Regions from separate parts of the Priestia sp. KCTC 13724 genome, predicted to be linked through region 1. Evidence: riboswitches for the same ligand, from Rfam matches in the RefSeq annotation. Region 1 holds a riboswitch; each other region holds the start of a gene.
What was found. Region 1 has a riboswitch for cobalamin ahead of AC1UFB_RS08605 (ribonucleoside-diphosphate reductase subunit alpha). Riboswitches for the same ligand answer to the same signal wherever they lie in the genome.

Region 1 (7,978 bases):
TAAGCTTGATAATACATATGAATAAGAGTGATTATGAACAACTTCCTGCTGAGCTAAAATAATCATCAGCGCATTGATTGAAGAATCCGTAACATAATCAGCAACTTTGCTCGCATAATCTGACTGGATGCTGTCCAATAAAGCCAACAAACCAATAATCTTTAAAAAGCTCTCCTGTTCATCCGCTGTAAGCTGTGGAAACTGTTTGATGTCCTGTCCCATATTAATTTCAAACGGTGTCCAGAAATTAGCTAGCATGCGCTTATACTTTGGAAACGCCCAAGAAAATCGTACATCATCCCAGTTTAAAATATTTGAGGTTTCACCATTAATAATTCCCGTTGAGCGGTTCGGGGCATTTTCATTCATAATCTCACGTTTCTTTAGACTGTTCGTCAACAAAATCGACTCCTTTCTTAGCTATGGCAGCTTTCACACTCATCAATTACTTCGCTAGACGTAGAGCGAACATAATACGTTGTTTTTAGCTTTTCTTTCCATGCAGTCATGTGTAAATCTAGTAAATCTTTTGCACGAATATCATTTTGAACATAAATGTTAAACGAGATAGATTGGTCAATATGACGCTGACGCTTTGCATTTTGCTTAATGCTCCAATGTTGGTCGATTAAATAAACAGACTTATAATACCAATTCGTTTCCGGTGACAAATCTGGAGCAGTAACTGGAATTTTATAGTTTTTCTTCTCTTCTGAATAGAACTTACGGAAAATCGGATCAATACTAGCCGTAGACCCAGCAATGATGGAAGTAGATGAATTCGGCGCAACGGCCATTAAATATCCGTTTCGAATTCCCTTTTCTTTCACAAGCGCCTGTAGCTCATTCCACTGATTACTTTCGTAACCGCGTGCTGCAAAATAAGCTCCTGTTTCCCAATCGGACCCCTCAAATAGAGGGTATGCTCCTTTTTCTTCTGCAAGCTCCATGCTTGATTGAATCGTTAGGTAAGCAATTTTTTCATATAACTCATCGCAATACTGAACAGCTTCTTCTGTTTCCCAAGCGATCTTTTGTAGAGCTAATAAATGGTTCCAACCAAACGTACCTAGACCGATAGCACGATAGCGTTGGTTTGTTAGTTTTGCCTGTAGAACTGGAAGGTTATTCAGTTCAATTACGTTATCTAGCATACGAACTTGAATGGGCACAAGGCGTTCAAGTACATCTTCCGTTACTGCACGTGCTAAGTTGATAGACGATAGATTGCAAACGACAAAGTCACCTGGTTGCTTTGTAATGACGATTTTTCCATCTTCTGTGATTTCTTCAACCACTGTTGTCATGCTTTGATTTTGCGTAATTTCTGTACATAAGTTACTGCAATAAATCATGCCCTCATGACGGTTTTGGTTAGCACGGTTCACTGTATCACGGTAGAACATATATGGTGTTCCTGTTTCTAATTGTGAAATCATAATTCGTTTAAAAATTTCAATCGCAGGCACTTTTTCTCTTGATAGGGATTCATTTTCAATACATTCACGATAACGATTTCTAAAGGAGCCGCTGCCTTCCTCTTCATCATAGAAATCTTCTAGCGAGTAACCCATTACCGTACGAACTTCATGAGGATCAAACAAGTACCAGTCTTCACGTTTTTCAACAGCTTCCATGAATAAATCCGGCAAGCAAACGCCAGTAAATAAGTCATGCGTACGCTGACGCTCGTCTCCATTGTTTAAACGTGCATCTAAGAAAGAAAAAATATCCTTATGCCATACGTCTAGATATACAGCAATTGCCCCTTGACGTTGACCCAGTTGATCAACACTAACTGCTGTGTTATTAAGCTGTTTCATCCAAGGAATTGTTCCTGATGATACGCCCTTAAACCCTTTTATATCGCTACCTCGGCTACGGATATGACCTAGATATACGCCAATTCCACCACCGTTTTTACTTAGCGTAGCTAAGTCCGTATTGCTATCATAGATACCTCGTAAACTATCATCAACCGTATCAATAAAGCAGCTTGATAGCTGTCCATAGCTTTTTCCTGCGTTCGCTAATGTCGGCGTTGCCACTGTCATGTAAAGGTTTGAAAGTGCCCAATATGACTCTTTTACCAGCGCTAAACGCTCTTCTTTCTTTTCATTTGCCATGAGTGTCATAGCAATAATTAAAAAGCGTTCCTGCGGTAGCTCGTATACACGCTTATCATGTGATGTTGCTAAATAGCGATCAGCTAATGTTAACAGGCCAATATACGTAAATAGGCTATCTTTTGTATAATCAATGGCTAAGCCTAGCTCATTAATCTCTTCCACAGAGTATGTATCCAAAAGCTGTGTACTATAAATCCCCATATCTGTAAGCTCTGTAATAAGCTTATAAAATGAGCCGTACCTTTCAGCTTGATTGTATTTTCTATTGGCGGCAGCTTTGCGATATAGCTCTTGTAAATAGATATGAGCTGCTACATATGTCCAATCTGGCTCATCCATTGAAATTCGCTCAAGTGCTGCTAAAATAAAAACATTTGCTATTTTTTCGTCCGTCATATTCTCTTTCGCAGCAACTGTTTCTACTACCTTTTCCTCATACCATGAAAAATCAAGTTGTGGAAATTTTTCACCAAGTAGTTTCATATCATAATTTACTTTTTCAAGTTTATTTAAATCTGTTGTATTAATCATAAAAATAAGTTCCTCCTTTTTCTCCAGCATAAAAAAATCACTCACCTGACGCAGTGAGCGAATAGAACGAAGATAAAAGAAGACAAAATGTCTTTTCTCAATCCTCGCTCTATCCTCTCACCTCCCGAAGAAGATAAAACGTCATAAAAAAGGCAGGTCTCCTGACTTATGCTTCGCTTTACTCTAAGGCCTTCCCATGATCGTTACTCACAGTGGCTATTCCTTATTTCATCAGCATTCACAGTTGCGGGGACAGTTTTGGATTTACACCAAATTCCCTTTTAAGTCTTTTTTCAGACACCTTTTCTACTGAAAAACACAAAATATAGTATATGAAGTTTTAATAAAAAACAAGATGTTGTGTTATAAACACATTATAAGGGACAACTTACAGAACTACAATATCTTTTTCAAAATAAATTCCCGCACATTTACCCCACCTTACTTAACATACTGATTTACGCCTTTGTTAAGTAAGGTTTCCTAAACATATGTAAAAAAAGAAATTTTTAAAAGTTTTGTTAGGTATTAGCAACTAGCCACTACAAACAGTCTTATTTTTCATCAAACTATTCCATCATAACATGTTTTCTCGGATTGGTTGTACTATTTGATTTATGAAATTTAATCAAACTTTTTTTCACATGACTAGACAGCTGCTATATAAATAAAAAGAAAATTTTTTTAAAAAACGAACTCACAATAAAAGAGTTTGGGACATAACAAAATGATTGCTTCTAAGAGACGAACAATAGCCGTTCCAATCTCTTTGGTTTGTCTGAACACGTTCGTTCCATTGCGCTACGGCCACTCGCTTTCCGCGGGGAGGAACCTGAGCTTCCTCGCTGCGCTGCGGGATCTCAGTTTTCCCTCTCTTTCCCGCAGGAGTCGAGTGTCCTACGCTCCATTCCACCCTGTTTCCAACATTGTTTTCACAATCAACAAAAAACCTGAACGATTAAAAGTTATGAACTCTCAATCGTTCAGGTATAGTAGAGACTGAACTACTTATGTCTCAGTCTCTACATTATGCATATGTTTTTTGATATGTGGAAACTTTATTTAAAAATATCCTATCCACCCGATAGCCAATGCCTGGTTCTTCTGGCACATGAATTAACCCATCATCCACTTCTACTTCTGGAAGAATGACATCTTTGTTCCAATAGCGTGAAGAAGCTGAAATGTCTCCAGGTATCGTGAAATTCTCTAATGAAGCTAATGCAATATTATGAGCTCTTGATATACCCGATTCCAGCATTCCCCCTACCCATAGTCGAACATTACTTTTCTGGCACAAGTCATGAATTCGTTTTGCTTCTGTTAAGCCGCCTACCCGTCCAACTTTTACATTAATAACTTGACAGCTCCCTAACTCAATTGCTTTTCTAGCATCATCATAAGACACAATGCTTTCATCTAAGCAAACGGGCGTGCGTAGCTGCTGTTGTAAATGACGGTGATCGATAATATCACTAGAATCTAATGGCTGTTCAATCATCATAAGGTCAAATTCATCTAGCTTTTGAAGCAAATTCAAATCATTTAAGGAGTAAGCAGAGTTTGCATCTACCATCAGCGGCAGTTTTGGATAATGATTTCTAATTTGCTTAATAAGGTCATAATCAGCTCCAGGCTTAATCTTTACTTTAAAACGTTTATATCCAGCTTTCAAGTGTTCATCTATTTTATGAACCATCTTATGAATATCATCGAGTCCAACTACTACACCAGCTTCTACAGCTTCTTTTGTGCCACCAAGAGCTTGAGATAGAGACTTGTTGTTCTTCTTAGCAAACAAATCCCACACTGCACAATCTATTGCTGCTTTACTCATATGGTTTCGCTTAATCGGATTAAATATTTCCTGTAGGTCTAAAGGCGTCGTTAATCGCTTTCCAATTAAAGCCGGAAGTAAAAAATCATTGAGCATATGAAAGCACGTTTGGATGGTTTCTTCTGTGTACCAAGGAGTTGAAAATGCTACCACTTCTCCCCAGCCTGCTTCACCGCTTATATCTTCTACTTCTAAAAGAAGCAGTTCTCGATTTGTCACAGTTCCATAACTAGTTGAAAACGGTGATAATAGGTTCAATTCAATAGCATGAATGGTTGCTTTATGAATTTCAATCATAGTTGACGCCCTTGTTCTATACGCTGAGGTAATTTTCGTCTAATAATTTTATTGGAAGCGGTTCTTGGTAGATCATCAACAATAAAATAATACTTTGGTACTTTATAATTGGCTAACATCGACTGACAATATGCCTGTAACTCTTCTTTTTTTATTGGCGATGTAACTACTAAAAAAGCTGCTGGAACTTGTCCCCACTGTTTATGAGGCAGCCCTGTAACCCCGGCTTCTGCAATAAGTGGGTGCTTTAATAGAGTGCTCTCAATTTCTGCTGGATAGATATTTTCTCCACCTGAAATAATTAAATCTGATCTTCTATCTAATACGTATAAAAATCCATCTTCATCAAGTTTGCCGATATCTCCTGTATAAAACCAACCATTTTTTATTGCTTTATCTGTTTCTTCTGGTTTATTAAGGTACCCAGACGTTACGTTAGGGCCTTTCACAGCAATTTCACCTTCTATACCATTCATTACTTCCTCACCGTTAGCATTTACAATCTTAAGCTGGCAAGGCATCAGGGGCTTTCCTGCAGATCCAAGTTTTTGAATACTATCTTCTGGAGCTAACGTTACAAACTGAGAAGAAGTCTCTGTCATGCCATACGTCTGGTAGACAGGGATTCCTTTCTCTATACAGTCGTCCAAGAGAACTCTTGGCACGGGACCTCCTCCTGCTAACATGCAGCGAAATGATTCAGGATATTTTCTGCCACCTAGTTCCTTTAACATTTGGGTCAGCATCGAAGTTACGACCGACATAATGGTCACACCTTTTGTTTCAATAGCAGCGTTTGCTTGTATAGCTTCAAACTTTGAGTGTAATACAATTCTCATCCCATAAATAACATTTCTCATTAAAATAGAAAAACCGCTAACATGAAACAAAGGCACAGCAACGAGCCAGCAGTCATTTGTCTGAAGTCCAAGGTTTAGCGATGACCCAGTAGCACTCCACCAGTGATTTCCATAAGACTGCATAACTCCTTTTGGGTTACCTGTAGTACCTGACGTATACATAATTGTATACGTATCATTTAAATCATACTGAGATTGAAGCACAATTTCTTTTTCGTGTCGATAGATAAGGTCTTGTAGCTGAATTAGTTCTGTTCCTGAAAGCAGTATGGTTTCTTCATAACTCTCATCCACAACAAGAAAGTTCGCTTTTGCATCGCTACATTGATACTGAATCTCTTGCTGCTTTAAACGCGTATTGAGTAATAGTGCTTTTGCTCCTATATAAGCTAAAGCATGAATTAATTCAATATATTCTATTCGGTTCTTCATATATATAGCAACTGTGTGACCTTTTTTTATCCCATAGCTCGCTAATTGAAAAGCTCGCTTCACCACTCGTTTATGCAGCTGTAAAAATGTAATCGATTCCGCTGCTAAGTCCACCGCAACTCGGTTAGGTGTTACTTTCGCTCGTTGACTTAACCAATTAGGTAACAAATTCATGCTTCTATTCTCCTTTCCATAGAAAAAACAGCTTGATGAATGTCATCAAGCTGTTTTGAGCATTATGGGAAACGTGGGAACTGTTTGAAGTCTGGGTTGCGCTTTTCTTTGAATGCGTCACGACCCTCTTTTGCTTCATCAGTTGTGTAATATAAAAGCGTAGCGTCTCCAGCAAATTGCTGTATACCAGCTAATCCATCCGTATCAGCATTAAATGCAGCTTTTAAGAAACGTAGAGCTGTTGGGCTCTTTTCTAACATTTCTTCACACCATTTAATTGTTTCTGCTTCTAGCTCTTCTAATGGTACAACAGTGTTAACAAGTCCCATTTCAAGTGCCTCTTGCGCATTGTATTGACGGCATAGATACCAAATTTCACGCGCTTTTTTATGACCAACAATACGCGCTAAATAGCCTGAACCATATCCAGCGTCAAAGCTTCCAACTTTTGGACCCGTTTGGCCAAAAATTGCATTATCTGCAGCAATTGTTAAGTCACATACGATATGTAAAACATGACCTCCACCGATTGCATAGCCTGAAACCATCGCAACAACTGGTTTTGGAATAACGCGAATTAATCGCTGTAAGTCTAATACGTTTAAGCGAGGAATTTCGTCTTCCCCTACATAACCACCATGCCCGCGTACTTTTTGGTCTCCACCAGAACAAAATGCTTTGTCTCCAGCACCAGCTAGCACAATTACACCAACGCTTGAATCATCACGCGCATATGCAAAAGCATTAATTAATTCCATTACCGTTTTTGGGCGGAAAGCATTTCGTACTTCTGGACGATTAATTGTAATTTTTGCAATTCCATTATATGTTTCATACAAAATATCTTCATAATTACGTTGAGATACCCATTCAACTGTCATCTTTCTTCCTCCTCATGTTGTGATAAAAACTCACTTACTATTTTACCAAAAATTCTTGGTTGTTCCACATGAATTGCGTGGCCAGTGTTTAAAACAACTTTATACCTACAAAATTTGAGCTGGTTAGACATGTCTTTTGCGATTTCACAAAATTTCTGATCAAGTTCACCTGTAATTAACAGGACAGGAAGCAACAAGGTATGTAACTTCTCCCAATAAGATTGTTGAGCTCCAGTTCCCATACCAATTAGACTATTTGCTAACCCGAGCTTACATTGAGCCAACCTCTCTTGACGAACTAGTGCTTGATCTTTTTCAGGCATGCGCTTTTGAGTTTTAAACATGGGGATGCTTTCCCAGTAGTCCACAAACTTCAACACACCTTGCTCCCTAATGAACGCAGCTAATTCTTCATCAGCAGCTTGCCTTGCCATTCGCTCCGGCTGTGTTTTTAAGCCCGGTGATCCACTCTCTAGAATGAGCGCTTTCACTCGTTCTGGATAATGAATGGAAAATGCCAACGCTAGACGCGCTCCCATTGAATAGCCAAGAACAAAGGCCTTTTCAATTCGGAGCCTATCTAGAAGACTTACAATAACGTTCATCATCTGAGTCATTTTATATGGAGCTACATCGCTAGGGGAATCTGTCTTTCCATGTCCAATAATATCAATTGTAATAACCTCATAATAACGTGCCCAAGACTTCGTAAATGTACTCCAAGTTTGAGAGGAACCTGTAAAGCCATGCAATAACAAAAGGGGAGTTCCTTTCCCTTGTACTTCAACATGGTACGAAACATCTTCATATCTATAATACATCTCTTATTCCTCAAAT
Region 2 (7,978 bases), on a different contig from region 1:
AGAAACAAGTCGAAGTGAATTAACTCATAAGCTAGAGCAGGCCGTAACTACTGAGTTAGATAGCATTAAAAGTAAGCTTGTTAGCGAGGACCTTTCAACATTTGACGTGTTTATGACGGGTAGAAAAACGTTGAGCGAGTGGCCAACTTAATTTCCACATAATATTTTCATTGTAAATAACTTCATATATTTGATACTATAGGAAAAGGAAACCATTGATAAGAACAGCAGCTTTTTTGTATAAGAAACCATACGGAAAGTTGATTACATAATGAAAAGTGAAAAGGTGATTAAAGCGGTTTATGATTGCATTTACTTGTTTAGTCGTGATCATCAGTGTTGTTCGTCCTTATTTTGAAAGTATTATGGTCAGACGAATAATATCTGAAGAGAAAAAAGTTCGATATTATAAAGAACAATCGTTTTTTTATGTTCTTATTTTACTTCTTTACGTAGTCATTATGCTGTACTATGCGCTACCAGTAGAGAAGTGGGGTCTTCAAACGGTATACTTGGATACCATACAGCAAAAGAACATGTTTCCAGCCTGGGTTGAGTACTTATTATTGCTTATCTTTTTAGGGTTTATTGTATTGTCAATTATGCTTCAATGGATGAAAGATCATGGAGAAACGGTATTTATGGAACAGGAGATGCCTACTTCAATTGAGGCAACGGTTCCAAAAACGAAACGAGAACGCAAGTGGTGGCTTACATACAGTGGAACTTCAAGCGTAGTAGAAACGCTGGTATATTTTCCAAGTCTTTATATCTATATTCATGATGTTCTACAAATTCAAAATAGCTGGGTATTAGCCGTTTTAATCGGTTTAGGTTATTTCATGTCACAGTTAGCGTTTCAAAAAGATCGTTTAAGCCTTCAGACATTAGTTGTTGGAGTTGGTTTGGGCGCTATGTATATCATGTCAGATTCGATTGCAATCATTGCATTTTACTACGCATTTAGCTTTTTAGTTTATGACATTTACCAACAAGACCGCAATATACCTATGAAAGCAGGATGAAGAAAAAGACTGGGACATAAGTAATTCAGCCAATGATAAACCTGAACGATTGAGAGTTTCTCACTTTTAATCGTTCAGGTTTTTTGTTGATTGTGAAAACAATGTTGGAAACAGGGTGGAATGGAGCGTAGGACACTCGACTCCTGCGGGAAAGAGAGGGAAAACGTGAGATCACGCAGCGCAGCGAGGAAGCTCAGGTTCCTCCCCGCGGAAAGCGAGTGACCGTAGCGCAATGGAACGAACGTGTTCAGACAAACCAAAAAGATTGGAACAGCTATTGTTCGTCTCTTAGAAGCAATCATTTTGATCAGCTAGCTCCTCATGAGATAGCTACATTTGATAAAAATAAGTCGCTGGAAATTTTACATATCTTCTTTAAAGGGATTTCTCCCAATTGATTTAAAAAAACGAACAAAGATGACTATTCTCATTTTTTTGTTCGTTTTTTAGTTTCTTGAGGGTTGACACGTGTCTTTATGGAGAATAAGATGGTAGTGTGATAAACGGAAAGTGTATAGTATGCAGTGAACAAAATATGTATAAATATGCAAAAAAGGGGAGTTGCTGCGTAGCAGTTAAGGCGATGGGATACAGCGGGAATATCATTATGAGGAGAGAACAACTATGAAAAACCCATCGTTACTAACGCAGGTTTTAGTAGCATTCGTCGTAGCTGTTGCGCTCGGACTCATCTTTGGAGACAAGATGTCTGTCGTGCAGCCGCTTGGCGATTTGTTTCTAAGGCTCATTAAGTTTATTATGGCGCCTTTGATTTTAACGACGCTCATTGTAGGCGTAACAAGTTTACAAGATACCAAGCAGCTTTTTAGTATGGGAGGGAGAACGATTGTTTTCTACCTCTTTACAACGTTGATTGCTGTGACGATTGGTATCGTATATGCTGTGATTTTATCACCTGGTACAGGAGCTAACGTGTCGTTACCGCAAGGAGCCACTGCGCCGAGTGGAGAAGCACCAACGCTTACGGAGACGTTGCTAAACATGATTCCGGAAAATCCGTTTGCAGCGTTAATGGAAGGGAATATCCTACAAATTATCTTTATGGCAATTGCAATTGGTTTAGGGATTTTATTTGTAGGAGAGCCAGCAAAGCCAATTCAAAAGCTATTTGAATCTTTTTCCACAGTCATGTTTAAAATTACAAGTGGTATCATGGTCATTGCACCAATTGGTATCTTTGGAATGGTAGCACCAATTATTGGTGAGTATGGTTTAGCTGTTTTAGCACCTCTCGCTAAGGTGATTATTGCTGTAGCATTAGGTTGTTTAACGCAGCTTCTCGTTGTGTATTCTCTTGCGGTTAAAGGCTTTGCTGGGATGAGTCCACTTATATTTTTAAAAGGAATAGCACCAGCCGGCCTTGTAGCTTTTAGTACAGCAAGTAGTGGTGCAACGCTACCTGTTTCAATGAAAAACGTTCAGGAAAACCTTGGCGTTTCAAAGGAAACAGCAAGCTTTGTTTTACCGTTAGGTGCCACAATGAATATGGACGGTAGTGCGATTTACCAAGGTGTTGCTGCGCTATTTATTGCACAATTTTATGGAATTGATCTCGGTATGAGTGAAATTTTACTAATCATGTTTACAACTACCATTGCATCAATTGGTACTGCGGGCGTGCCAGGTGCAGGGATGATTATGTTAACAATGGTACTAGCAGCCGTCAACCTTCCAGTTGAAGGAATTGCTTTAATTGCAGCAATCGATCGTATTCTTGATATGTTCCGTACGTCGGTTAATATTGTCGGAGATGCTGCAGCTTCTGTTGTTGTAGACTCATATGAGAAGAAATCAAAAGAAAAAGCGAATCAGCAAGCATCGTGAATTTTTGTGCGTACATCCTTATGAAAGGTGAGGGTGTACGCATTTTTTTCATTCCTTGCTATAATGGAAAAAGATTCACGCATACTAAAGTGAATGAGTAATTGATAACGATTTAAAGGAGTTTTTTGATGACAAAAGTAAAGTTAATTTCACATAATGATTTAGATGGGGTAAGCCCAGCTTTATTAGCTCGCTTAGCATTTGGTGATGAGAACCTTGATTACGACACGGTAGGAATCGGACGCATAAACGATACGGTGCTGCATTTTATAGAAGAAGATAATGATGGACAAGACTTATACATAACGGATATTAGCGTAAATGATGAAGTAGCAGCTAAGCTGGATGAACTTGTGAAAAATGGTCAAAAGGTTACGCTTATTGATCATCATATTTCTGCACTTCCTCTTTCTGAAAAATACGATTGGGTCCATGTGATACCAGAAGATAAGAATGGGACGAAAACAGCAGCTACATCGCTTTTTTATACATATCTACTAGAAAACAAGATGTTGGAACGTACGAAGATGCTGGATGAATACGTAGAGCTTGTACGTTTATTCGATACGTGGGATTGGTTTCGCGAGAAAAATGAAAAAGCAAAAAGACTTAATCACCTTTACTACTTAATTTCTCATGAAGAGTTTAAAGATACGGTTCACGAAACGCTACAAGCATCTTATACTGGTGCCAGTCAAAGCTTTGAATTTACAGAAAAGCACGCGATTTTACTTGAAGCTGAAGAGAAGCGAATTGAAAAATATATCTATGACAAACAAAAGCAAATGATGCAAGCAGAAGTAGAGATTGCAGAGCAAAAATACAAGGTAGGGATTGTGTTCGCAGATACATATCAGTCAGAGTTGGGAAATGCATTATGCCTAGAGCATGAAGAAATCGACTTTTCAGTAATGGTTGATATGGGAAGGAAAAAGCTAGGGTTTCGAGCGGTGAAAGATAAGATTAATTTAGCTGAAATCGTGGGTCACATTGGTGGTGGAGGCCATCCAAAAGCATCCGGCTGCAAATTAACGAGCGAAACCTTCAAGCTATTTGTAACCGACCACTTGTTTCAACCAGACGAAAAAAGTGAATAAACTAAGTGTAGAGGAGGGATGACTTTGACATTTGAGCGTGAGGTTGTTGTGGTAACTGGTGGCGCAAATGGAATTGGAAAAGGTGTGGCAAGCGCCTATGCCAAAAAAGGTGCCAAAGTGATAATCGCAGATATTGATGAAGAACAAGGGGAGAAGTATGCTAAAACGCTGCGTGAAGCAGGTGCACAGGCAATGTTTATTCACACAGATGTAAGAAAAGAAGAGGATGTTATCAACCTCATGAAAGAAACTGTTTCAGCTTATGGTACGATTACCATTCTGGTTAATAATGCTGGAGTAACAAAGTGGAAGTCTCCGTATGAGTTAACGCTAGATGAATGGGATGATATCATAAATCTTAATTTACGAAGCGTATTTTTATGCTCAAGAGAAGCTGCAAAAGTGATGCGAAATAACAAAATAGGTGGTTCAATTGTAAACTTAGCTTCTACGCGTGCCGTTATGTCAGAGCCACACACCGAAGCATACGCTGCTACAAAAGGTGGCATTGTGGCGCTAACGCATGCTCTTGCCATTTCACTTGGACCAGACAAGATTACCGTCAACGCAATTTCTCCTGGCTGGATTGAAACTCAGCAATATGAGGAGCTTCGAGATGTTGATCATGCTCAGCATCCGTCTAACCGAGTTGGCACTCCAGCAGATATTGCAAAAGCGTGCCTTTACCTGACGCATCCAAACAATGATTTTGTAACGGGGACGAACGTAGTTGTCGATGGTGGAATGACGCGCAAGATGATTTATGAACATTAACTAAAGTAAGCAGGCTATAGGCTATACCTATAGCCTGCTATTTTTATTTTGTATAAAAACACAGTTATATGAAAGCGTATTCTTTTTAAAATTTAGAAAAATCAGACTTGATTTACTTATCGAAATCATGTATCGTTATGTTCAATTCCTAATTGAAAAGGAATTAGTGTATAAAGTGAATATGTTCATGCAAAAGGTGCTAAGACACTAGTTTTAGCTTAAAAGGGAAGATCGGTGAAAATCCGACGCGGTCGCGCCACTGTAAGGAGGAGCCTATTATCAGTAAACCACTGTTTATGAAACGGGAAGGTGATAATAGGTGATGATTCTAAGTCAGGAGACCTGCCTGTTGTTTGCACTCACAACCTACGCGTAATAGGGAGAGGTGATTAGCTTGGTATTGAAACAAAAGTATATGTTGTTCAATACTTCTTAAAGCTGTCGTCTAACTCTCTTTCCAGAGAGTTTTTTATTGCAGAAAAATAGACGAAACGAGGAGATTGAAATGACAGTGAATACAGCAACAATTGGGTATCCAAGAATCGGTAGAAACAGGGAATGGAAAAAAGCAATTGAAGCTTATTGGAAGCAGGAAACAACGGAAGCAGAGCTGCACAACCAACTTCATGAGTTGTATGTTAATCAGCTTCGTATTCAAAAAGATAAGGGGATTGATTTTGTTTCAGTAGGTGACTTTAGTTATTACGATCACATGCTTGATACGGCGGTTATGTTTAATATTATTCCAGCTCGTTTCAAAAAGCAAAATCTATCCGCTCTTGATACATATTATGCAATGGCAAGAGGGAACAAAGAAGCAGAGGCATGTGAGATGACTAAGTGGTTTAATACCAACTATCACTACATTGTCCCAGAGTTTACTGACGTAACGCCGGCATTGAATGAAAACAGACCATTAGCATATTGGCAAAAAGCAAAGGACGAATTGGCACTTAACGGTAAGCCTCTTCTAATTGGGCCAGCAACCTTTATCTTATTAGGCAAAGGATTTAAACAAGAAGAAGTATCGAGCTTATTTGCTCAATTAACTCCGCTTTATATTCAAGTGATTAAGGAGTTACATGAAGCGGGAGCAGAGTGGATTCAAATTGATGAACCAATTTTTGTAACGAATAAAGCAGAAGGGTACTGGAAGGATGTTGAGGCATTTTATCAGCGTATTTCAGAGGAAGTACCTGGTGCTAATCTTATCATCCAAACGTATTTTGAAGCATTAGATAATTACCAATCTGTTGTGAACCTTCCTGTGAATGCTTTTGGGTTGGATTTTGTACATGATGAGAGAAAAAATAGTGAAGCGATAAAAGCACACGGTTTTCCAAAAGGGAAAAAGCTTTTTGCAGGCGTTATTGATGGTCGTAACGTGTGGAAAAGTAACTTAATTGAAAAAGCTGCACTTGTAAGTGAATTGCAAAAATTAGTGGGTAAAGAAGAGGTAATTGTTCAGCCATCTAGTACACTGCTTCATGTCCCTGTAACGGTAGAAACTGAACAAGAGCTACCAGCTGATATTCGAGCAGGCTTAAGTTTTGCTGAAGAAAAGCTGACTGAGCTAGAACTTTTAAAGGACCTTTTAAAAGGGGATAGCGAAGCAGTAAAAGCACATCAGCAAGAGATTGAGGCATTTTCGAAGGTTGCAAACCGCGTTCACACGAAAACGAGAGCAGAGCTAGAACAGATTGATGATCAAGCCTTATCTCGTGCTTCTGTGGCTGAGCGCCAGCGTTTGCAAAAAGAAAAGTTTGATTTACCGCTTTTACCAACTACAACAATTGGAAGCTTGCCACAAACAGCAGAGGTTCGTTCGAAGCGCTTAAAATGGAAGCAAGGTCAGTTAACGAACGAACAGTATGAAGCGTTTATAAAAGAAGAAACAAAGCGCTGGATTGAGGTTCAAGAAGAAATTGGTATTGATGTGCTGGTTCACGGTGAGTTTGAACGTACGGATATGGTTGAATTTTTTGGTGAGCGCTTAGGCGGAATGTTAACAACGAAAAACGGTTGGGTTCAATCATATGGTTCACGCTGCGTAAGACCACCTGTTGTATACGGAGATGTCTATTTAGTCGAGCCGATGACGGTTAAAGAAATTGTCTATGCACAAAGTTTAACCGAAAAAGTCGTAAAAGGAATGCTGACGGGGCCAATTACCATCTTAAACTGGTCATTCCCACGTACAGACATCTCGAAGTATGAAAGCATGAATCAAATTGCATTAGCCATTCGAAAAGAAGTTAAAGCGCTTGAAGAAGCCGGTGTTCACATGATACAAGTAGATGAACCTGCGCTGCGAGAAGGATTGCCAATTCGAGCTGAAAAGCAAGCCGCGTATTTAAATGCTACTGTTGAAGCGTTCCGTCTAGCAACAACGGGTGTAGAAGATACAACGCAAATTCATACGCATATGTGCTATTCGAAATTTGATGACATGATTGACACAATCTCTGCACTAGACGCAGATGTCATTTCAATTGAAGCATCCAGAAGTCATGGCAATATTATTTCTTCATTCGAGCAGTATTCATACGATAAAGAAATCGGGCTTGGCATTTACGACATTCATAGCCCTCGTATTCCAAGCTTTGAAGAAATGACAAATAATCTTGACCGTGCTCTTCGCGTGTTAAACCCAGCACAATTTTGGGTTAATCCAGACTGCGGTTTGAAAACACGAAATGAAAAGCAGGTAATCGATGCTTTAACTCAAATGGTAAACGTTACGAAGAAGTATCGTGAAAAGTTAGCAGCAGTCGCACAATAAAATGAAACAAAGAAAACCCCCTTTTATATGGGGGTTCTTTGTTTACGTTATGACAAATTATCTTGTTCCAGCCATTGCTGCGACCATTTTTCAATTTCTATCATAATAGGTTCAAGCGCTTTTCCTTTTTCCGTCAAGGAATACTCGATGCGTACAGGCGTTTCTGGAAAGACCTCACGCTTGACAATCCCTTGTTGTTCAAGGTCTTTCAAGCGTTCTGATAGTACGCGGCCGCTTACTGAAATGGATGATTCGATGGCACAAAAACGCTGGGGTCCAGACAGAAGCTTATAAATAATGAGCCCGGTCCAGCGCTGACTTAAAATCGTCATTGCTTTTTCAAAGCGTGGACATAAGGTTGATTGATTCATTTGTTTCACTCCTATAACACATATTATAGCACAAAGCATTAGGTGCTACACTTCTTAAAACTTCACGACCAAAGAGAAGAACCT
Region 3 (7,978 bases), on a different contig from region 1:
CGTAGATAAATTTTCTTTTCATAAGCTACTCCCATCGTGTATTCCTATTTAGTATAATGCAGTAATTGGTATAAAAAGTAGTATTTATTTAATATTTAAGCGGTAAATAGGAAAAAATGTCATGAATTTAGCAAAAGGGATAGCTTCATATGTTTTGGAACGTTATAATCATAATGCACATCTTCTGCAACATTTCAAAGAAGGAGAGAACGAACATGAAGAAAAAAGCCGATTGGCGTTATCGAATCGCACATAAAGAAGCTTTAATCGGTATCGGCCTGGCTCTTTTCCACTTTGCATGGTGGTTTGGTTTTGCGTACGGACTTGGTTCAAAGCCCGTATCAGAGTATACATACATATTGGGGTTTCCGGCCTGGTTTTTTTATAGCTGCATACTTGGAATCCCGCTCATTATTTTACTGGTCTGGATTATTGTTCGCTTTTTCTTTTCAGATCTTCCTTTAGAAGATGAAGAAAGAGGTGAGAGCGAATGAACTGGGCTGTTGTTGTTCCTCTTGTTGTGTTTGTTCTATTAATTTTTGCGATTGGCTTTATTACCGCTAAAAAAACAAGCACGGCAAGTTCATTTATTAATGATTATTTTCTAGGAAGCAGAGAGCTTGGAGGGTTTGTTCTTGCCATGACGATGGTCGCGACGTACGGAAGTGCGAGCAGCTTTATTGGTGGTCCTGGTACAGCATATCAAACCGGACTTGCTTGGGTACTATTGTCCGTGATTCAAGTTGTAACAGGTTACTTTGTTCTCACAACTCTTGGCAAAAAATTCGCCATTGTTTCGCGAAAGATGAATGCCGTTACGCTTGTTGATTTTTTGAAAAAGCGATATGAAAGCAATATTGTTGTGATTGTTTCTGCTGTAAGCATTGTCCTTTTTCTATTTGCTTCTTTAGCTGCTCAGTGGGTTGGAGGAGCTAGATTAATTGAAGGTTTTGTAGGCATTTCATACAAAAGTGCGCTTGTCATCTTTGCAGTCACCGTACTTGTTTATGTATCAATTGGTGGGTTTCGTGCTGTCGTACTAACCGATGCCCTGCAGGGAATTGTAATGCTTGTAGGGACGATTATTTTACTAATTGCTACTATTTATGCTGGCGGCGGTGTCGAAGCAATCATGAAAGACTTAGTGAATGAAAATCCAAATCTTGTGAGCCCGTACGGAGCAGATCGTTCATTAACACCGCTTTATGTGTCATCATTTTGGATTTTAGTTGGAGTAGGAGTTGTGGGGCTGCCACAGGTGGCCGTTCGAGCGATGTCTTATAAAAACTCGAAAGCGATGCATCAAGCCATGCTTATCGGTACGGTAGTAGTTGGTGTGATTATGTTAGGGATGCATCTTATTGGTGTGTTTGCTCGTGCTGTAATTCCAGGAATTGAAGTGGGAGACACTGTGATGCCGACGTTAACCCTTGAAGTATTACCACCTTGGTTAGCAGGAGTTGTACTTGCTGCGCCGATGGCAGCCATTATGTCGACGGTAGACTCTATTTTATTAATCATTAGCTCTGCTATTGTAAAAGACTTGTATTTAAACTACGTTAATCCGAAAGCAAAAGAGCAGCAGGTGAAAAGATGGAGCTTCTTAACAACAATGATTATTGGAATTTTAGTATTTTTGTTTGCTATTAACCCACCTGATTTACTCATTTGGTTTAACTTATTTTCATTTGGTGGACTTGAAGCAGTATTTATTTGGCCAATTGTGTTAGGATTATATTGGACAAAAGGAAATAAATATGGAGCAATTTCGGGAATGGTGACGGGGCTTTTAGTGTATATTTTAATTCACACATACGCTCCTAACCCATTTGGCATGCATACGGTTGTGCTTCCCGTTGTTCTGTCTTTATTGGTTTTTGTAACTGCAAGTATAATGACACAATCAAAAACAAAGAACCTACAAGAACAGCTTCGTAAAAAATATTTATAAACGATTATGTTTTAAAAGTGCCTTATGCGTTTAAGGATAATAGGGAAATCGGTGGAAATCCGATGCAGCCCCCGCTACTGTAAGTGTGGATGAACCTGCAACAAACCGCTAGCAATGAGCTAGGAAGGTGCAGAAGTAAAGTGAAGCACAAGCCAGGAGACCTGCTTTTAAACATTAACTCTTATTTTTCGGCGGGGAAAATAGGTGACGTGCACATCAAAAGAATGAAGATGTTGTCATGAAGCCTTGGTTTTTAGCCAAGGCTTTTTGCTATGAAAGGCGTGATACAGATGAAAAAAGCAATTCCTCTTATGATTCAAGGAACGCACTCGGACGCTGGAAAAAGTTTACTTACAACTGCTTTTTGCCGAATTTTTGCAGAAGATGGTTTCAAAACAGCGCCGTTTAAATCACAAAATATGGCACTTAACTCTTATATTACAAAGGATGGAAAAGAGATTGGACGTGCTCAAGGAATTCAAGCTGAAGCTGCTGGAGTGGAAGCAACGACCAATATGAATCCGGTTTTAATCAAACCGACAAGAGAGTATGAGGCGCAGGTCGTCGTTCATGGTGTTCCTTTGCAAAATATGTATGCGTACGAGTATAGGAAAGATTTCTTTGAAACCGGACGTGAGATTATCACCAAAGCGTATGAAGAGCTTGCTTCTGAGTACGAGCATATTGTCATTGAAGGAGCAGGGAGTCCTGCTGAAATTAACTTAAACGACCGTGAACTTGTGAATATGCGAGTAGCTGATATTGCACAGTCTCCCGTTATTTTAGTAGGAGATATCGATAAGGGAGGCGTTTTTGCTAGCTTAGTAGGAACAATTCAGCTGCTTCCAAAAGAGCATAAGTCAAAGGTGGTAGGTGTGATTATTAATAAATTTCGAGGTGACTTGTCGCTGTTGCAACCAGGGCTTGATTGGTTTGAAGAGTATACGGGACTTCCTGTTCTAGGCGTCGTTCCTTATCTGGATGATGTGGAGATTGATGCAGAAGATTCACTTGCTTTAACTACGTACCCTACTCTTCCAAATCCAGCTAAAGAACTTGATGTTGCCGTTATTTCTTATCCTCGCATGTCGAACTTTACAGATCTAGATCCTATTCGTTTTGAAGATGATTGCCACGTAAGGCTTGTGACAAAACCTTCTCAGCTTGGAACGCCTGATTTAATCATTTTACCTGGGAGCAAGAATACGTTAGAAGACGCAAAGTACTTGTATGAAACGGGCTTAGCAGAAGCTATTTTGACAAAGAAGAATAAGGTGGATATTGCTGGAATCTGCGGTGGGTATCAAATTTTAGGTGAAGTGATAAGTGACCCAAATGAAGTGGAATCAACCCAAAAATCTGTTAAAGGGCTAGGTCTTTTACCTATTGAAACTGTAATGAAAACAAATAAGCGAACAGAACGGGTAACGGGAAGGGCTATTTTACACGATGAGTCCTATCAAATTGAAGGTTACGAAATTCATATGGGCGAAACAACGTCTACCAAGCCAACTGTACATTTTGCTGAGCTAAATGGTATAAAAGAAGGAGCAGTTTTTGGTCGCGTCATTGGTACATACATACATGATGTTTTTCATAATGATGGCTTTCGACGTGCATATTTAAACGACATTCGACAGCAAAAAGGATTAGTGCCGATTAAGAAAACGTTTAATAGTAGGACGCGAAAGGAAGAGTCTTTTCAAAAGCTGGCTGCACATGTACGAAAAGCAATTGATATGAAACAAATTTATGAAATCATGAGTGAATATAAAAAGTAATTCACTATCAAACGGTTGGGGCGTGCTATCTGTAAAAGGTTCTTTACAAAAAGGTTAAAATCCCGGCCCTCGGTTTCCAATAGAGGGAGTTGATGCAAGATGAAAAAAATCGTAAACAAAATTGTCTTATTTTATGTCTTTAGTATAATCCTTGTTTTAACTACAGTTATTACTGGTGTTTTTGTAGGTACCGTGTCTTTAACCGTTACAGACGTTATTAAAATTATTGTTCAAAACATGTCTGGATTATCTTTATATCATGGCCCCAGTAACATGGAGCTCATTATTTGGGAAATTCGATTTCCACGCGTAGTCGTTGCCTTTTTAGTTGGAGCAGCTCTTGCCATTGCGGGGGCAGCTTTTCAAGGCTTGCTTCGAAACTCATTAGCGGACCCGTATACCATCGGGGTGTCTTCTGGAGCCACTCTTGGCACGGTGCTTGCTATCTTTTTTAACTGGCAGCTATTTGGGATGCATATCTATACGCTACCGATTATTGGGATTGTATCTGGCTTTTTAACGCTTTTACTCGTATTTGGTATTACAAAGTTAGCGAGCGGGACATTAGCTAACGAAACTATTATTTTAGCAGGTATTATTTTGTCATCGTTCATGAGCGCTATGATTTCTCTTATGGTTGCATTATCATCAGAGCAAGGAGTGCGTGAAATTTTGTATTGGCTGATGGGAAGTGTGTCAATGAGAGGCTGGGGACATGTTCAGCTTTTACTCCCGTTTTTCATCATCGGTACGGTCGGCTTACTTGCGAATACCCGCGAGCTAAATGGCTTTGCGTTTGGCGATCAGTCTGCACAGTTTATGGGAATTAACGTAAAAAGCAGAAAGCGTATCATTTTGGTATCGGCAGCTATTTTGACAGGTGCATCCGTATCTGTCTCTGGAGCAATCGGCTTTGTTGGACTTGTCATTCCTCACTTAGTAAGGTTGGTGGTAGGTGCAAACCACAAGCATGTGCTTCCTCTTTCTATTCTGATTGGAGGCAGCTATCTTGTGTTGGCAGACCTTGTAGCACGAACCATTCTAAACCCACAGGAGCTTCCAATTGGTGTGGTAACTGCGATCATCGGCTCACCTATTTTTACGCTGTTGCTTATTAAAGAAAGGATTAGGAAAAGAGGGATTGAATGATTGAGGTTTGTAACGTAACTGGTGGGTATAAAAAGCATAAGCCTACTGTAAAAAGCGTAGCTTTCACCGTGGAAAAAGGCTCATTTTGCACGCTTCTTGGACCAAACGGGAGCGGAAAGACCACGCTCATTCGCTTGATGATGGGCGTGCTACCGCTAACAGCAGGAGAAATTAAGTTAGAACAAAAGTCAATTTCCTCCTATTCAGCTACGCAGTTAGCGCAAAAAATAGCGGTTATGACGCAGGAAAACCAAATCGGTCTAGAGTTTACCGTTCGTGAAATTGTGGCGCTTGGTCGCTATCCTTTCCAAACGAAACGGTTTTTAAATAATGAATCACCTTATGATAAAGAAGTGATTGAAAGAGTGATGAAAAGAACGGATGTGTGGCGATATCGTCATCACTCATTCAATGCTTTAAGCGGTGGGGAAAAACAGCGTGTTCTTTTAGCTAAATCTTTAGCGCAAGAACCTGAATATTTGTTGTTAGATGAACCGACAAATCATCTAGACGTAAAGCACGCAATGGAACTGCTGCATTTATTAAAAGAGTTGCAGCGAGAAGAAAACTTAACCATTGTGGCGATTTTACATGATTTAAACATTGCAGCACTATTTGCTGATGACGCCATCTTGTTAAAAGATGGAGAGGTTTATGCAAGAGGTATTGAAGAGATTTTTAGTGACCAGCAAACTCTTCAGCACGTCTATGGAGTTGATTTACACGTACTTTATCATCCTGGAGTCCATAAAAGACAGCTTGCATATGTCCCCCCGAAAGAAGAGAAGGTACTACAAGCTTTTTCCAACTTATATACGCTCATAGAAAATGAACGTTGTCTGTCAGTAAGCTTTGAACATTCCCTGCGCACCCTTTCTACGGGAGATAGCGGAAAGGGTATCCATTGGTGTAAGCAAATCGTTCAGTACACAGACGAAGAGAAAAGCAGCGATTTACTTTCGTGGTCTGGGATCGATCATCGCTTTACACGAATTTCATTTTACGAAGATGGAGTATATACGTGGCTATTCTTGTTTACAAAAAGTAAGGAACAGGTGAACGTCGTAGTTGTTACGGATATGCCTCTTAAAGATGAATCACTTTTAGAAACAGCAATGGAAGTAAGTGCTCAGCTTGGAGGGTTGGGAATCAATCGAGGGAATTTTGCAGCTTGTGCTGTTAGAAATACGGATACAAAAGCAGTAGATGCTAAAAAAATTAAAGCTATTATAAAACGAGAAGTTGATAAATATCAGCTTGTTACGCAATGAAAAATGCTCACCGTGTAAACAGCGAGCCTTTTTAGTCAAAGCGATGAACATCAATTTCTGTTTCAGGTAAATTTGTATACTTTATGAGCTTGACTTCAAGAATGCCGTTTCTGCACGTAGCTTTACTTCCTTTTCGGCTGACCGTACAAGGAAGTTGACACTCTTCTGTGAAATCTTCACCATCATACGTACCCGTAATCGTACAAGAGTAAGGTGTATAGGCAACCTTGACTTCTTCAATTTTATTAGAGGTTGGAAAAGAAAGTTGGACGATACATTCATCGTGCGTTTGAAAGACGTTTGATATTAATGAACTTCGCTGTTGCTCAGAAGAAAGCGGCTGATGGTACATTTGGTGTGCTTGCTTAAAGAAGTCGTTTTCTTTCATATATTGTGGAAAAGACTGATCCATTGCGTTGGATAACACTTGCTGTACATATTGATCGATATCTTTCATATTCATCTTTCCAAATCCATTTTCTTTAAAAGGTGATTTTCCAAACGGAAACATAGCGAACCTCCTTTAGCGACAAATGCCGTTTATGTAGCTTATGAATGCAATAAAAATAGGTGCATATCACAAATGAAATCGCCTTTTCCATATTTGGAAAAAGCGATTGAGAGAGAGGATTAATTATACATATGTTACAAATGCCTAATAGGTGCTTATACTTCTTTTCATAATAATGAGCATCCAAAGTGCATCATAGAAAATAGATGTGCTATGATAATAAGTATTAAACCGATGGGCGTAGTAGAGATTTAGTGAAAAAGGAGCGGTTGATAGTGCACAATTCATTTATCACGGATTCAAACAAAGAATCGTACCAAAAGCTTGCAGCTCTCATTCCAGCTTTTAAAGAGCGTGCTCAAGAAATTGATGAAAAAAGTAGCTTTCCCTTCCAAAACATTGAAGACTTAAAAAATGTTGGTTACACAACATGGTCATTAAGTGAAGCGAATGGAGGGGAAAACTTATCTCTGTATGACTTTCTATTGTATCAGGAGTTAATTGCTCAAGGTGATTCGTCCACAGCGTTAAGCATTGGCTGGCATATGGGCATTACGATGGATCTTCGTGATAAGCAGCCGTGGAAGCCAGAAACGCTTGAATTTTTATTTGGAAAAATTCAAAAAGGAGCGCTTGTTAACAGTGCGGCAACGGAACCGAAAACAGGGAGCCCTACGAGAGGAGGCCTTCCTGAAACCAAAGCAGAGCGTACAAAAGATGGCTGGGTGTTAAATGGCCGAAAAACGTTTACAACGATGTCACCTGTACTGGATTATTTTTTAGTTAAAGCTTTTGTGCCAGAAGCAAATCAGGTAGCACAGTTTATTATCCCAAGAGATACCCCCGGACTTTCGATTGAAGAAACATGGGATATGATTGCAATGAGAGGAACTGGAAGTCATGACTTAGTGCTGAAAGACGTTTGGATTCCCAAAGAATATTTAGCTGAATATATTGGTGGTAGTAAAAAGCCTGGCGCAAACGGATGGTTATTGCATATTCCAGCATGCTACATTGGCATTGCTATCGCAGCGAGAGACTACGCAGTAGAGTTTGCTAAAACCTACTCACCAAATAGTATAGAAGGAACAATCAGTGAACTTCCAAATGTGCAAATGCAAATGGGAGAAATTGAGCTTGAGCTTATGAAAGCACGTCACTTCATGTATAGCGTTGCGCGCAAATGGGATGAAGGACAAAAGCGTGAAGAATTGGCAGGAGAATTAGCTGCTGTAAAGCATGTGGTCACAAATAGTGCATTTCAGGTAGTAGACAAAGCAATGCGAATTGTTGGTGCACGCAGCTTGCAGCGGCA

Region 2: another riboswitch for cobalamin. It lies ahead of metE (5-methyltetrahydropteroyltriglutamate--homocysteine S-methyltransferase); the one in region 1 lies ahead of AC1UFB_RS08605 (ribonucleoside-diphosphate reductase subunit alpha).
Region 3: another riboswitch for cobalamin. It lies ahead of AC1UFB_RS05495 (cobyric acid synthase); the one in region 1 lies ahead of AC1UFB_RS08605 (ribonucleoside-diphosphate reductase subunit alpha).

The regions. Positions count from the first base shown of each region.
Region 1 covers NZ_JBXDLD010000057.1:14,834-22,811, reverse strand. The annotation lists gene AC1UFB_RS08610 (ribonucleotide-diphosphate reductase subunit beta) at 1-399, opposite strand, end outside; gene AC1UFB_RS08605 (ribonucleoside-diphosphate reductase subunit alpha) at 417-2,612, opposite strand; cobalamin riboswitch at 2,795-2,980, opposite strand; gene AC1UFB_RS08600 (hypothetical protein) at 3,358-3,573, opposite strand; gene menC (o-succinylbenzoate synthase) at 3,688-4,794, opposite strand; gene AC1UFB_RS08590 (o-succinylbenzoate--CoA ligase) at 4,791-6,260, opposite strand; gene menB (1,4-dihydroxy-2-naphthoyl-CoA synthase) at 6,323-7,141, opposite strand; gene menH (2-succinyl-6-hydroxy-2,4-cyclohexadiene-1-carboxylate synthase) at 7,138-7,962, opposite strand; gene menD (2-succinyl-5-enolpyruvyl-6-hydroxy-3-cyclohexene-1-carboxylic-acid synthase) at 7,966-7,978, opposite strand, start outside.
Region 2 covers NZ_JBXDLD010000034.1:30,657-38,634, forward strand. The annotation lists gene AC1UFB_RS05440 (lysophospholipid acyltransferase family protein) at 1-151, shown strand, start outside; gene AC1UFB_RS05445 (hypothetical protein) at 303-1,025, shown strand; gene AC1UFB_RS05450 (hypothetical protein) at 1,244-1,423, shown strand; gene AC1UFB_RS05455 (dicarboxylate/amino acid:cation symporter) at 1,650-2,870, shown strand; gene AC1UFB_RS05460 (DHH family phosphoesterase) at 2,999-3,967, shown strand; gene AC1UFB_RS05465 (glucose 1-dehydrogenase) at 3,992-4,741, shown strand; cobalamin riboswitch at 4,919-5,105, shown strand; gene metE (5-methyltetrahydropteroyltriglutamate--homocysteine S-methyltransferase) at 5,247-7,523, shown strand; gene AC1UFB_RS05475 (winged helix-turn-helix transcriptional regulator) at 7,571-7,894, opposite strand.
Region 3 covers NZ_JBXDLD010000034.1:39,272-47,249, forward strand. The annotation lists gene AC1UFB_RS05480 (YdcF family protein) at 1-22, opposite strand, end outside; gene AC1UFB_RS05485 (YhdT family protein) at 216-494, shown strand; gene panF (sodium/pantothenate symporter) at 491-1,951, shown strand; cobalamin riboswitch at 1,950-2,134, shown strand; gene AC1UFB_RS05495 (cobyric acid synthase) at 2,242-3,732, shown strand; gene AC1UFB_RS05500 (FecCD family ABC transporter permease) at 3,832-4,881, shown strand; gene AC1UFB_RS05505 (ABC transporter ATP-binding protein) at 4,878-6,152, shown strand; gene AC1UFB_RS05510 (Hsp20/alpha crystallin family protein) at 6,184-6,663, opposite strand; gene AC1UFB_RS05515 (acyl-CoA dehydrogenase family protein) at 6,939-7,978, shown strand, end outside.